Regions from separate parts of the Actinopolymorpha sp. B9G3 genome, predicted to be linked through region 2. Evidence: riboswitches for the same ligand, from Rfam matches in the RefSeq annotation. Region 2 holds a riboswitch; each other region holds the start of a gene.
What was found. A riboswitch is a leader RNA that binds a small molecule or an ion and turns the genes downstream of it on or off. The one in region 2 is predicted to bind cyclic di-AMP.
Positions count from the first base shown of each region.

Region 1: linked by a shared signal. The riboswitch ahead of ABNF93_RS12365 (transglycosylase family protein) and the one ahead of ABNF93_RS11200 (C40 family peptidase) in region 2 are both predicted to bind cyclic di-AMP.
Region 3: linked by a shared signal. The riboswitch ahead of ABNF93_RS31370 (transglycosylase family protein) and the one ahead of ABNF93_RS11200 (C40 family peptidase) in region 2 are both predicted to bind cyclic di-AMP.

Region 1 covers NZ_JBEEAB010000005.1:389,833-394,418, reverse strand. The annotation lists gene ABNF93_RS12380 (ATP-binding protein) at 1-550, opposite strand, end outside; gene ABNF93_RS12375 (metallophosphoesterase family protein) at 612-1,787, opposite strand; gene ABNF93_RS12370 (phosphatase domain-containing protein) at 1,936-2,481, shown strand; cyclic di-AMP (ydaO/yuaA leader) riboswitch at 2,644-2,807, shown strand; gene ABNF93_RS12365 (transglycosylase family protein) at 2,812-3,540, shown strand; gene ABNF93_RS12360 (LacI family DNA-binding transcriptional regulator) at 3,810-4,586, shown strand, end outside.
Region 2 covers NZ_JBEEAB010000005.1:123,116-127,701, forward strand. The annotation lists gene ABNF93_RS11190 (NYN domain-containing protein) at 1-541, shown strand, start outside; gene ABNF93_RS11195 (hypothetical protein) at 673-945, shown strand; cyclic di-AMP (ydaO/yuaA leader) riboswitch at 1,131-1,305, shown strand; gene ABNF93_RS11200 (C40 family peptidase) at 1,319-2,350, shown strand; gene ABNF93_RS11205 (gluzincin family metallopeptidase) at 2,444-3,844, shown strand; gene ABNF93_RS11210 (M48 family metallopeptidase) at 4,028-4,586, shown strand, end outside.
Region 3 covers NZ_JBEEAB010000030.1:32,959-37,544, forward strand. The annotation lists gene ABNF93_RS31355 (GuaB1 family IMP dehydrogenase-related protein) at 1-1,158, opposite strand, end outside; gene ABNF93_RS31360 (tautomerase family protein) at 1,398-1,601, shown strand; gene ABNF93_RS31365 (hypothetical protein) at 1,713-2,150, opposite strand; cyclic di-AMP (ydaO/yuaA leader) riboswitch at 2,970-3,132, shown strand; gene ABNF93_RS31370 (transglycosylase family protein) at 3,140-4,357, shown strand.

The DNA of each region.
Region 1 (4,586 bases), 270 kb from region 2:
TGAAGTAGCGCAGGAACTCTGCCTCGACGGCACCGACCAGAGGGACCGCGGCGCCGTGGTCGACCTCGCCTCCGGCCACGTCGTCCAACGCGGTGAGCACGGCCGTGACCCAACCGGCGACCGGAACGGCGAGGCTGTCCTCCTGCCCGACGGACAGTGCGGCCCAGAGCGTCCGGTCGACGTGCTCGCCGAACAACCGGGCCGCCTCGTCGTGGGCCTCCCGACCGGTCAACGCCCGGTCGTCCGGCTCGACCCTGAGCTCGGTCGCGCGTTGCCGGAACCATTGTTTGCGATAGTGCAGGCGGACATCGCCGAAGCTGACCTCGGCGGCGACCTCAGTGCCGACGTCCCGCCCCACCGGCTGCACGGCGCGTACCTTCGCCGCCTTCGAATCGTCCGGCAGCTCGAACAGCAACGCGAGCGCTTCCAGCAGGCTCGACTTCCCGGTCTCGTTGTCGCCCACGATGACCGTGACCCCGGAGGTGTCGAAGGCGAGCTCGCGTTCGGTGACGCCCCGGAAGTGCCGCAACGAGATCCGGTGCAGTCTCACCCGGCGCCTCCTGTCGTGCGTCCTGCCCGTGCGGGCCGATGCGTCCGCCCAGAGCCGTGGCTCATGCGACACCACCCGCGAGCCGGTGGAGCAACGCGAGCGCGTCGGCCGCCTGGGTGTCCCCGCCACCTGTCGCGATCCGAAGCTCCTCCAGGGCCGCCCGCGCGGGGCCCGTCACCGGTAGCTCGTCCAGGTCGCCGTCGTCGGGGAGAACCGTCACCGCCCAGTGCCGGTTCCAGCGCTGGATGGCAGCGTAGACCTCCTCCTGCGCCTCGAGCAGCATCTCCAACCTGGTGAGACCGCCGACCGTCAGGCTGCCCTGGACACCAAGGCGTACGACGGTGCGAGACTTGTCCGGCTGTGCTCCCAGCCACGCGGCGAGCTCGTCGAGACCGTCGTCGACGTCGACGTCCACCACGTGGGACCGAAGCCGCCAGGTGCCGACTGACACGGGCGTGACGGTGCACGCGTCGCCAGGACCGACCTCGACCACGAGGACCTCGCCTGGCCGTTCCTCTTCCGGCCGGGTCGGCTCCGGGGTGCCGGAGTACCAGATCCGCCCCGTCTCCCCGACCGACGTGAGCGAGTGCCGGTCCCCGAGCGCGACGTAGTGCAGCCGACCCTCCTCGATCGCCTGCTGCAGCGGTTCCAACCGGATCAGGGCCGGGTCACCCGAGCTGGCCGCGAGCGACTCGACCTGGCCGTGACCGACGAGAATCCGCACGGCGCCGGCGTCCGGAACCTCCGCCCACCCCTCCACCGCGCCCAGCGGATCGCTCACCGACCGGCGCGTACGCCAGGGAACACCGACCACCTCGACACCGGCGACCGGCCGGCGGGGTGTGGAGTCGGTGAGGATCTCGACCTGGCTGGGAAGGTGCGCCGCCAGCATCGGGCTGGACCAGACCGTGCCGGGCTCGAGGGAGTCATGGTTGCCCGGCACCATCAGCACCGGACACGCGATGGCGCGAAGGGCGTCACAGGCGCGCGAGACCACCTGCCGGTCGACCTGGTTGGCGTCGAAGACGTCGCCGGCCACCACCACGAATGCGGCCTTGTGCTCGCGCGCCACGGCACCGATCCGCTCGATGGCGTCGATGCGGGCCTGGCTGTAGCGCGCGCCGGCCTCGGGACCGAGAAACCGCCGCATCATGCCGAGCTGCCAGTCGCTGGTGTGCACGAAGGTGACAGGCGTGCCCTGCGGGCCGGGACGAGTCATCGCAGAGGTGATCGCCATGATGTACCGCACGCTAGCGGGGACCGCCGACGATGCGCGCGCCGCCACGCCCGCAACCGGCGGCACGAGCGGCTCCGAACTCCCGAGCGCCAGCCCAAGGGGTCAGCGCGGGTACGAAGCGGCTGGCCGACCTGGAAGGCTTCTCCGCATGCCGGACCAGCAGCCCACTCCGCCGGACGTGCCTCCCGCCTCCGGACGTGCGTACGCCGTCGTCGACATCGACGGTGTCCTGGCCGATGTCCGACATCGGCTACGGCATGTGGAACGACGGCCGAAGGACTGGGACGCGTTCTTCGCTGCCGCGGCCGGCGACCCGCCGTTCGCCGAGGGTCTTGCCGTCGCCCGGAGGCTCGCCTCCGAGCACGAGGTGGTCTACCTGTCCGGCCGTCCCGAACGGCTCCGGCATACGACCGAACGGTGGCTGGCCAGGCACGACGCACCGTCGGGGCCCCTCCACCTGCGCCGTGACGGGGACCGCCGCCCGGCCCGACAGGTCAAGCTCGGAGTGGTCCGCCGGCTCGCCGCGGCCGCTCCCGTGGCTGTCGTCGTCGACGACGACCCGGAGGTGTGCGCCGCGGTGAAGGCCGCAGGATTCTCCGTCTTCCAGGCGAGCTGGGCATTTGTCGACGGAACGGATGACAACGGTGCGAAACGGACTTTGCGTGAGGCCCAGGAGGGCGACGGACGAACCTGACGCACAGCCCGGATCGCCCGATTTTCCATGGGTTTCGGTGGTAATGACCGCGCCAATAGTCCGCGATCGGTGATTGTTAACGAATTGGCCACACCGTTAGAGTCTGTCCGGTCGCGCCGCGCCAGGCGCGATTACGACCCGCTTCGCCGAGCTCCGCCCAGCGGTGTCGTAAGGCCGATTTCCATCGAGAGGGCGGAGTCGGAGGAACCAACGACGGACCCGCGCAGGCTACGAGGGTCCTTGGGGTGAAGCCGCTTTCGTGCGGCCGGGCATTCCTCTCGCCCGAACCCGACAGCTCACTCCGCAGGCGACGAGAGGGAGCACTCCAGCATGCCCAAGAACGCACGACATCGCGGCGCGAGCCGACCCAGCAGGACCGCAAAGAAGGTGACGAAGACCGCCGCGCTCACCGGTGTGGCGGCCGCCGTGCCCGTCGTCGGATTCACCGGCCTGGCTCAGGCCGCGACGACCGACACCTGGGATCGTCTCGCTCAGTGCGAGAGCAGCGGTGACTGGCAGATCAACACCGGCAACGGCTACTACGGCGGCCTGCAGTTCGCCCAGACGACCTGGGAGGAGTTCGGCGGTACGACCTACGCCGAACGTGCGGACCTCGCCACCAAGGCGGAGCAGATCGAGATCGCGGAGAAGGTGCTGGACGTTCAGGGGTGGAACGCCTGGCCCGCCTGCTCGGCCGAACTCGGTCTCGATGAGAGCGACAAGGCCGGCGACTCGACCACCTCGACGGACACCAGCGAGGACACCGCCAGCCAGGACACCACCAGCGACGACTCCGCTGACCAGGATGCCGCTCGCGACGAGGCGGCTGACCGGACAACCCGCAGCGGGGAGCGCACCGCGGTCTCGGAGGGCACGACCGCGACCAAGCCTTCCGAGCGGGAGACCTACACGATCCGTACCGGCGACACGCTCTGGGACATCGCGATCTCCCACGACGTCGACGGCGGATGGCCGTCGCTGTGGTCGCTCAACCGGGACTCCCTCTCGAGCGGCGACCCGGACCTCATCTTCCCCGAGGAGAAGGTTCGGCTGCGTTGATCCGGCGCCGCTAGCGGCCCCACAGACCGAGCGCCCCGCCTGTCCCCCCGCAGGTGGGGCGCTCGCCTTTCCTGGCCAAGGTTCCCGGCCCCGGGACGGGCACAGGTCGGTCGAGGTCCACCCCGGCCGGCCAGCAGCCAGCTCCCCCTCGACAACTGACCCTTCGCCGACGACAGACGCACGCCCTTGACAACTGGTTCCTGAACCGGTTTAGATCTGAACCGGTTTTGTGAACGACAGATGTCCGGATCCTCACCTCGGGATGTGTGATGGCCAAGCGGCGCCCCACGATCGCGGACGTGGCGCGCCGTGCCGGCGTCTCCAAGGGGGCCGTGTCGTTCGCTCTCAACGACCGGCCCGGCGTCGCCGAAGCCACCCGCGTACGTATTCTCGAAGCAGCTGACGCGCTGGGGTGGCGACCGAGCCAGCGGGCGCGGTCGCTCTCGGTCTCCCGGGCGTTCGCTCTGGGGTTGGTCATCGCACGGGAGCCGGCACTTCTCGGGTCCGACCCGTTCTTCCCCGCGTTCATCGCCGGCGTCGAGACGGTGCTCGCCGGTCAGGGCCAGGCGCTCGTCCTGCAGGTGGTCGGTGCCGGCCCACCGGAGGAGGAGGGCTACCGGCGCCTCGCGCAGGACGCCCGGGTGGACGGCGTGTTCCTCATCGACCTCCGTCGGGGTGATCCGCGGATCGCGCTGGTGGAGGACCTCGGTCTGCCCGCCGTGACGCTCAACCGCCCGGACACCCCGTCCTCGTTTCCAGCAGTGTGTCTCGACGACCGGCCGGGCATCACCGCGGTGGTCGACCACCTCGCCGGGCTCGGTCACACCAGGATCGCGCACGTCGCCGGTCCGGATGACTTCCTGCATGGGCACGGACGCCGGCAGGCGTTCGTCGACGCGCTCGAGACCCACGGTCTGCCGGAGGCTCCGATCGAGGTCGGCGACTTCACCGCCGCCGGCGGTACCGCCGCCACCCGCCGCCTGCTGGAACTCCCAGACCCACCTACGGCGATCGTGTACGCCAACGACCTGATGGCCATCGCCGGC
Region 2 (4,586 bases):
CCTCGACACCCTGGTCGACGCGGCGCAGGGGCTTCGCCGTGAGCTCGCCCTCCCACCACTGCGTTCCCGACCCGCCGACGCGGTGGCGGCCGCGACACCGGCGGCTGGCGGGCAGCTCGCGGGACCGGAGGACGTCGTACCACTCGAGTCGCTGCTGGCACTGCCTCAGGTGCACGTCATCGTCGACGGCTACAACGTGACCAAGACGGCCTGGCCGGCGCTGCCGCTCCAGACCCAGCGGACGAGGCTTCTCACGGCGCTCGGCGGCATCGTCGCCCAGACGGGTGCCGAGGTCACGTGCGTCTTCGACGGGGCGACGCTCGACACCCCACCTCAGCTGGCGGTGCCGCGCGGTGTGCGGGTGAGGTTCAGCCCGGCCGGGGTCACTGCCGATGACGTCATCCGTCAGCTCGCCGCCGCCGAGCCGGAAGGACGTCCCGTCGTCGTGGTGTCGAGTGACCGCGAGATCGCGGACGGCGTGCGGCGGAGCGGAGCCCGACCGGTGCGCGCCGACGCGTTGGTTCGTCTGCTCCAGCGGTGAGCCGGCGGTGAGCCGGCAGGACTGTCGGCGGGCGTGTCTAGCGTCGGTGTCATCGCGTGCGTGCCATGTCAGCGTGGCCGCTCACCAGGCATGACGGAGGACCGATGGACATCGACTGTGACCGTTGCACGATGCGAGGTCGAGGCTGCCACGACTGTGTGGTCACCGTGCTCCTCGGCGGCCCGCCGACCGAGACCGAGCGACCTCGCACGGGTACCGGCCTGCCTGACGGTGCGCTGTCGGTTGCCGGCCTGGCCGGTCTCGACGTGGGCCTGGCAGACGTCGACCTCGACGAAGCTGACCGGACGGCGTTGCGGGTGCTGGCCGATTCCGGCTTGGTGCCACCACTGCCGCGGAGCGCCACCATGGCCGTCACCGGTGATCGGGACCGTCGTCGCGCCTGACGGTGAGTGAGTGACAACATTATGCTGATCTTGTTACTCAATGTGATTGCCCTTACGCAGCGTGCTTCCGCGCGTCTTTTCTCATCCTGACAGCGACACGCCGCCGCGATTTGAAAGATCACGGACCGATCACTAAAGTCGCGCGCCAAGTGTCTGTCCGCTTTGAGCTGACCAGCCCGGTCGGCGCAGATGCTTCGCTTAGTCCCTGTTGGGCATGTATCTGACAGGGAACCGGGGACCCACCATGTACCCGGGGTGAATCGGAGTGCTCGGCCGCACACCAAGCAGCTGAGACCTTCGTAGGGCGACTTCCCGGCCCGAACCCGTCAGCTCACCCGGTAGGCGTCTGAGGAAGGAAGGGGCATCGCTTCTCGTGTCGAATCGCCGCAAGCGTCCCTCAGGGCGTGCGCTGCTCGCTCTCGGCACCGCCACCGCGGCCGTCATCGCGACGGTTCCCGGCTCCAGCTACGCCGAGCCTGCGCCCAGCATCAGCGAGGTCCGTGAGCAGGTCGCACAGCTGTACGAAGAAGCGGAGAAGGTCACCGAGGAGGCCAACGCGCTCGGCGACCAGATGAAGGTCATCGACCGTCGGGTCCGCGCGCTCAACGCCGATGTCTCCCGCCAGCAGAAGCGACTCAACGGACTTCGCGGCGACATCGGCCAGTTCGCCGCCGCCGAATACCGCACGGGTGGTCTCGACACCACCGTGCAACTTCTCGTGGCTGACGACCCCGACGAGTTCCTCGCCCAGATGAGCACCGCGAAGGCCTTCGCCGGCCAGCAGGGCGATCGGCTCCGCCAGCTCCAATCCGAGCAGAAGCGACTCGCCGAGCGGCAGGCGGCCCGGCAGGCCGAGCTCACCCGCTTCCGCGAAGCCAAGGAAGCAGCCAACTCCCGCCGCAAGATCGCCTCCAGCAAGGCAGCCAAGGCACAGTCCCTCCTCGACCGGCTCACCGCCGAGGAGCGCGAACGCCTCGCGGCCGCGGAGGAGCGCGAACGACTCGCCGACCGGTCCTCCCGAGGTGGCGACCGGATTCCCCCTCCGCCACCCGGTGGCACCCGCGGCGCCACCGCCCTCGCCTACGCCCGTCAGCAGGTCGGGGAAACCTACGTCTTCGGTGGCGACGGCCCCGACACCTGGGACTGCTCCGGGCTGACGATGGTCGCGTGGGAACAGGCCGGTGTCTCCCTCCCCCACTCGTCCCGGGAGCAATACGCCGTCTCGGCCAAGATTTCCCGTTCGGAGTTGCAGCCGGGCGATCTCGTCATCTACTACAGCGACATGCACCATGTGGCGATCTATGCCGGCGACGGCATGATTCTGCACGCGTCGAACCCCAGTGATGGCGTGAAGTACAGCGACATGGACGAAATGCCGTACGCCGGCGCGGTCCGGCCAGGTTAGTGACGGTCCGCACCACGTCGAACTCCGTCGACACGGCCTTGTGCCTGCCCATTCCCACGGAAGGGGTGGGGCCCAATTCCGTACGATGCGAGGGTGGCTGATGATCCTTCGCGGCACGCACGCAGGGTGGCCTCGACCCCTGGACGGGCCTTCGTCCAGTACTTCGTCGCTTTGGTTTGCGGCGGTCTGCTCGTGCTGGCTGTTTTTGTCACGGGCAGGTTTCTCCTCACCGGCGTCGCGATCCCGTCGGCAGCGACCGTTCGTTCGATCGAGGCGACACCCCGCGCGGAGGCCACCGACTCCGGTGTACCCACCGTTTCCAGTCGGGCCGGCAACCTCGCGGCCGCGAGGTACGACGTCGCCAGGGACCTGCTCCGCCGGCAGTCCGCCGCCTTGCGCAGCAGGGACAGGTCCGCCTATCTCGCCACGATCGACCCCCGCTCGCCCGACTACGCGAAGGTCGCGGCACGTACCTTCGACAATCTCGTCCGCATGGGTGCGAAGAACTTCCGGTTCGGCAGTCCCGCGGAGGATCCCGGTGCACTCACCCCCGAACGCCGGCGGGCGCTCGGGACGAGGGCGTGGGTCTCGGAGGTCGACACGACGTTCACCCTCACCGGTGCCGACCGCGAGCCGTGGACGTCGACGCTTCGCATGGTGTTCGTCGAACGGCAGGGGCGGACCTACGTCGCGGGTGACCGCGAGGGCGAGTCGTCGTCGGGTCCCACGCCGCTGTGGTTGACCGACAAGGTGACGGTCGTCCGTGGCGAGCACAGCCTGCTCATCGGCGTCGAGTCCAGGACCCGCCTCGAGCGCTACGCACGCACCGCTGACGAGGCCGTACCGCGAGTGACCAGGGTGTGGGGCGAGGACTGGGCACAGTACGTCGTCGTGATCGCACCCTCCACCCAGGTCCAGATGGAACGCGTCGTGGGCGTCGACGCGGAGAGCCAGGGCGCGGTCGCCGCCGTCACCACGTCCGTCGGTCGCACCTCGCCGACGGAGGCGTCGCACATCGTCATCAACCCCGCCACGTTCGACAAGATCGGCTCCCTCGGCAGGCTTGTCGTCCTCACGCACGAGACCACCCATGTCGCGGCGCAGGCGACGGTCAGCCACATGCCGGTCTGGTTGTCCGAAGGCTTCGCCGACTACGTGGGCTTCAACGAGGCCGGACTGTCCACGGCGGTCATCGCGCAGGAGTTCCTGTCCGAGGTGCGCGAGTCCGACGCACCCGACGATCTGCCGAGCACGTCCGACTTCGACCCGCGGGCGGACGAGCTCGACCAGGCGTACGAGGCCGCGTGGACGGCGTGCAGCTACATCGCCCAGCAGTGGGGCGAGGAGAAGCTGGTGGACTTCTACCAGGCGATGGACGGCATCACGACGAAGGCGGACGAGGAACGCGTCTATCGGAGCGTCCTGAACACCACGGAGGAGCGGTTCGTGGCTGGCTGGCGAGAGCACGTCCAGGTCACGAGTGTCGGCGGCTGAACGGCGAGCGGGCCAGACCGTCGCGGGGACGACGTGGAGGCAGGGGGAACGGCGGGTTAGGGAGAACGGCGACTTCGGGGGACGGGTCTGAGGATCCGGTGACACGGGGGAAGCATGCGCAGTGGGGGGATCGCACGACGGCCTGCCCTGATTGTGGCGGTGGTGCTGTGGGGATGTCTCGCGGTGGCCATCGCCCTGGCGACGCCGTGGCAGCCGTCCGGAGACGTAGTCGCGGCCTCGTCCTCGCCGCACGAGGTGGTGGCGGAGGACTTCACCTCGGGCGAGGTGGCGATCGGCAGCTGGCTCTCGCGGTCCGTGCGGTTGCCGGGCTACCTCATCACCGCGGCCGGCATGGTCACGGCGATGGTGCTGGGCTTCACCTCACTCGGTGCACGCCTGAGTGCGCGCGCCTTCCCGCGGGTGCGCGGGTGGTGCGCGCGGGTCGTCCTGGGTGCCCTGGTCGTGACCCTGGTGATCCGACTGGCGGTGGTGCCGTTCGAGGTCTGGCTGGAGGTGGCACGGCGTCGGTCGGGCGTGTCGACGCAGAGCTGGTGGGCGTGGGGTGCTGACCTGCTCGTCGGGTTCGTGGTGACGAGTACGGTCACGGCGGTTCTGCTCGTCGCTCTCGTGGGGCTGGCCCGCTGGTTTCCCCGCTGGTGGTGGGCACCCGCCGCGGCGGTGGCGACAGCGGCGGTTGTGCTGGGTTCGTACGTCTATCCGACGGTCGTCGAACCGCTCTACA
Region 3 (4,586 bases), on a different contig from region 2:
CATCCCGAAGCTCTCCTTGTAGAGCCGGCCCTCGTGGTCGCGTTGCGCGTCGCCCGGCGACTCGTACGTACCGGCGAACCACGAACCGATCATCACGTTGGCCGCCCCTGCGGCGAGTGCGAGCGCCACGTCGCGTGGATGGCGTACGCCGCCGTCGGCCCACACATGCTTGCCGAGCGCACGTGCCCGCGTGGCGCATTCGTACACCGCGGAGAACTGCGGCCGGCCCACCGCCGTCTTCATCCGGGTGGTGCACATGGCGCCGGGGCCGACGCCGACCTTCACGATGTCGGCGCCCGCGGCCACCAGGTCGCTGACACCTTCGGCGGTGGCGACGTTGCCCGCCACGATCGGCACGGACGGCTGGAGGGCGCGAAGGAGCCGGAGGACGTCGAGAGTGCGTTCCTGATGTCCGTGCGCGGTGTCGACGACCAGGACGTCCACACCGGCGTCGAGGAGCGCCTTGGCCTTGGTCTCGACGTCGCCGTTGATGCCGAGCGCGGCACCGATCCGGAGCTTGCCGCCCGCATCCGTGGCGGGTTCGTACAGGCTCGCGCGAAGTGCCCGGAGGCGGGTGAGGATGCCGACGATCCGTCCGTCCGCGTCGACGACCGGCGCGAGCCGGTGCCGGCCATCGTGCAGCTGGTTGAACGCGTCCTCGGCGTCGATGCCGGCGGGCAGGGTGAGCAGTTCGGTCGACATGATGCCGCCGAGCTGGGTGAACCGGTCGACTCCTTCGCAGTCGGCCTCGGTCACGACACCGATCGCCCGGCCGTCCTCGACGACGATGACCGCGCCGTGTCCGCGCTTGGGGAGCAGGTTGATCGCCTCGCCCACCGTTCCTGTGCGGACCATCGTGATGGGCGTGTCGTAGACGGTGTGCCGTCGCTTGGTCCAGGACACGACGTCGGCGACCACGTCGACCGGGATGTCCTGGGGGATGATGGCCAACCCGCCGCAGCGGGCCACGGTCTCGGCCATCCGGCGGCCGGAAACGGCGGTCATGTTCGCGGCGATGATGGGGAGGGTCGTGCCGCTGCCGTCGGCGGTCGCCAGGTCGACGTCGAGCCGGGACGCGACCGCCGAGCGGTTGGGTACGAGGAACACATCCGAGTACGTGAGATCCTGCTCAGGAACCCGGTCATGGAGGAAGCGCATGTCCACCCCCTTGCGTCGTCGGCGGCTGGGGTGGCCCCCAGGTGATCGAGTGTGACCGTCGCCCTCAGCATGGTCCTCGACCACTTGCAGGCTACGACTGCTCCGCAACCCGCCGCGTGGGTGTCCCGTCCACCATGCTGCCAGTCCTACGCCGGTCCCGCGACCAGGAATGTCCCGGCTGCCCGGTTGGTTGCGTCATCGGCGAGAACCCGACCGAAGGTCCGATTCGAGGAGGCCCCATGCCGTACGTCAATGTCCGGATCACCCGCGACGGCGCCACCGCCGAGCAGAAGGCCGAGTTGATCAAGGGCGTGACCGACCTGCTCGTGCGGGTCCTCGACAAGGATCCGGCGCGGACCTTCGTCGTGATCGACGAGGTGGACACGGACAACTGGGGCGTCGGCGGGATCTCCGTCAGCGAGTTCCGCCGGAACAGCACCTGACGGTACGCACGACGCGATCCATCACCCGGTTCGACCACGGCATGGGCGCCGCTGCGACACGTGCCGCTGCGACAGGTGCCGCTGCGATCAGGACCCCGGCGACGCCGGAAGTCAGGCGCCCTTCGCCGTGTCGACGGCTTCGGCCACTTCGGCCACTTCAGCCACTTCGGCGTCTTCGGCCGTGAGCTGGAACACCCGGGACTTGGAGATCCCCAGGATGCGAGCGGCGTCGCGTCCCGGCATACCGACGCCACGCAGGAGCCTGGCGGCCCGACGCAGCGACAGCATGCGCGCGTGATGCGCTTCCTGCTCCTCGCGGGCGTGCGTGTCCGCGGCGTCCAGGGCGTCGGCCACCTCATCCGGGAGCAACCAGTCGACCCGCATGTCGACCGCTGAAGCATCCCCCCCGGATGCTTCAGCGATCAGGCGGGCGGCGACGGAGGTCACCTCGTCCCATGACTTCGCGGCCGCCGCTCCCACACCGTCGACACGGATCACCCAGGCGCTGGCGTCCGGCATGTACTCGGCCGACACGTCGAACGTGGCCACGGCCAACCCCCCTTTTGCTCTCCCGTGCAGGGGCCCGCCCCCCGTAAGCGGGCCCCGCTGGCGACGCACGCTGGTCCCGCACCGTTCCCGCCGGCAGATCCCCCTGGATGTGAACCGGTTGCACGACCAACTGGACGAGAGGAAATTATCTTCCTCGCCGACTGGCGTCCAGCGGCCTGGACGTCAGGCGAGCAATCCCATTGCCCTCTCGTTGACCAGAGATTTGGCCGAAACCGCAAATCCTTCGAGCGCCGCGACCGGAAGGACTTCCAGAGGGGTCTTCAAACGGGTGACATGTCCGGTAAGAGGGAAAATCTTCCGAAGAACACGAAATGACAACGATTGGCGATGCGGGTGCCACCTTGAAGAGACCCCGGTGGGCTGCGGTCGCCAGGACGAGCGGCAAGTTGGCGAGCGCGCCCCACTCCCACCTCGGGCCCAAATGTGATCTGCATCACATGGCAGGTTCCACCGCTATCGATCATAGTAGGCGGCGGAATCCGCGAAGTCAGCCGTCGGTAGGGAGCCACAAATCGGGCTATTTCTTGCTATGAGGGATTCGTTCAATCCCCAACGGGCCTGAGGTCAAGAAGGTCTTTCTCGCAGAACGTACGCGGCAATGCGCCTAACGTGCGTCGCCATCATCGCCACGGGATGCCGGACACGCGCGGGCCGGAATTCTGGCGTACTACGACGCGCGATCGTAGCTGATGGTGACGAGGTCACTGGATAGGAACAAAGATCCTCTGTTAGGACTATCTCACCATCGATCGTGCCTATCCGGGCGCGTGACGACCCGCTTCGCCGAGCTCCGCCCAGTGGTGTCGTGTCCCCATCTCGGTTTGGGCGGAGACGGAGGACCCAACGTGAGTGGAACCCCATCGCTGGTGGGGTTCTGGGGTTAAGCCGCCGTCACAGGCAGGCCGGGCATTCCTCTCGCCCGAACCCGACAGCTAACTCCGCGGGCGACGAGAGGGAACGGATCCTGCATGCCCTATAAGGCAAAACACCGCGGCACCACCCGGCGCCGAAAAGTGGCGAAGAAAGTCACCAGGACAGCCGCACTCACCGGCGTCGCCGCGGCGGTACCCATGGTCGGTTTCGCGGCACCTGCGCACGCCGCCACGGCCGACACCTGGAATCGCCTCGCGCAGTGCGAGAGTAGCGGCGACTGGAGCATCAACACCGGCAACGGCTATTACGGCGGCCTGCAGTTCGCCGGTCCCACCTGGCGTGAGTTCGGCGGCACGAAATATGCGTCCCGCGCAGACCTCGCGACCAGGGCCGAACAGATTGCCATCGCCGAGAAGGTTCTCGACGTCCAGGGCTGGAACGCCTGGCCCGCCTGCTCCCGCAAGCTCGGCCTCGACGAGGGCGACAAGGCAGGGAGCGCGGGGAGTCCCTCCAGCACCAAGACCACCAAACAGCAGCGAGCCCGGGACAGCGCGAGCGCGCGCGCCGCCAGGTCCGCCCGCGCCGCTCGGTCGGCGCCGAAGTCGGCACCGGCGCGCAAGCCGGCAGCGGGCACTTATGTGGTCCGGCCGGGCGACACCCTCTCCGGCATCGCCCGGGCGAACCGGGTGCCGGGCGGCTGGAGTGCGCTGTGGAAGATCAACCGTGGTGTGATCGGATCGAACCCGGACCTGATCCTCCCCGACGCCCGGCTGCGTCTCGTGGGCAAGGCCAGCCCGGCGAACGATCGCGCTCCCAGCAAGAAGAGCTCGGCGCGTGACGCGGGCGCCCAACGGTCGTCGCGGTCCTCTGACCGGTCGTCGGACCAGCAGGCCGCAAAGCCGGCAGCCAAGGGTTGGGTCCTGCCACTCACGTCGTACCGCCTGACCGCGCGGTTCGGGCAGAGCGGGAGCAACTGGTCGTCATCGCACCACGGGCTCGACTTCGGCGCCAGCAGTGGTTCGCCGATCCGCGCCGTCGGAGCAGGTCGGATCGTCAGCGCGGGATGGGACGGCGCCTACGGCAACCGGATCAAGGTCCGGCACGCCGACGGCACCGTCACCCTGTACGCGCACATGTCCCGCCTGGCACGGACCTCGGGCGAGGTCGGCGCCGGGACCGTGATCGGTTACGTCGGCGCCACCGGCAACGCGACTGGTCCGCACCTGCACCTCGAGGTCCGGCCCAACGGGGGCGGTCTGAACACCGCGATCGACCCGTACGCCTGGCTCGAGAGCAAGGGCCTGCGCCCCTGAGTCGAGGAGTTCCTCCCCCGTGGCAATTCGCCTCACGGGGGAGGAATTCCGCATGAGGCCTTATGTCGGTGTCGCTCGGGTCATCAGACCACGAATTTCTGCCAGACGGCACTCGAAACTTGCCGAACTGCTGCGTAACGTGGCGCTTGGAATGACGGAGGCGCAGGTTTCCGGCGAAGACTTCACGTGAGATTCTCCGTTGACGTCGGCGCCCGCCCGTTCGTCGTCA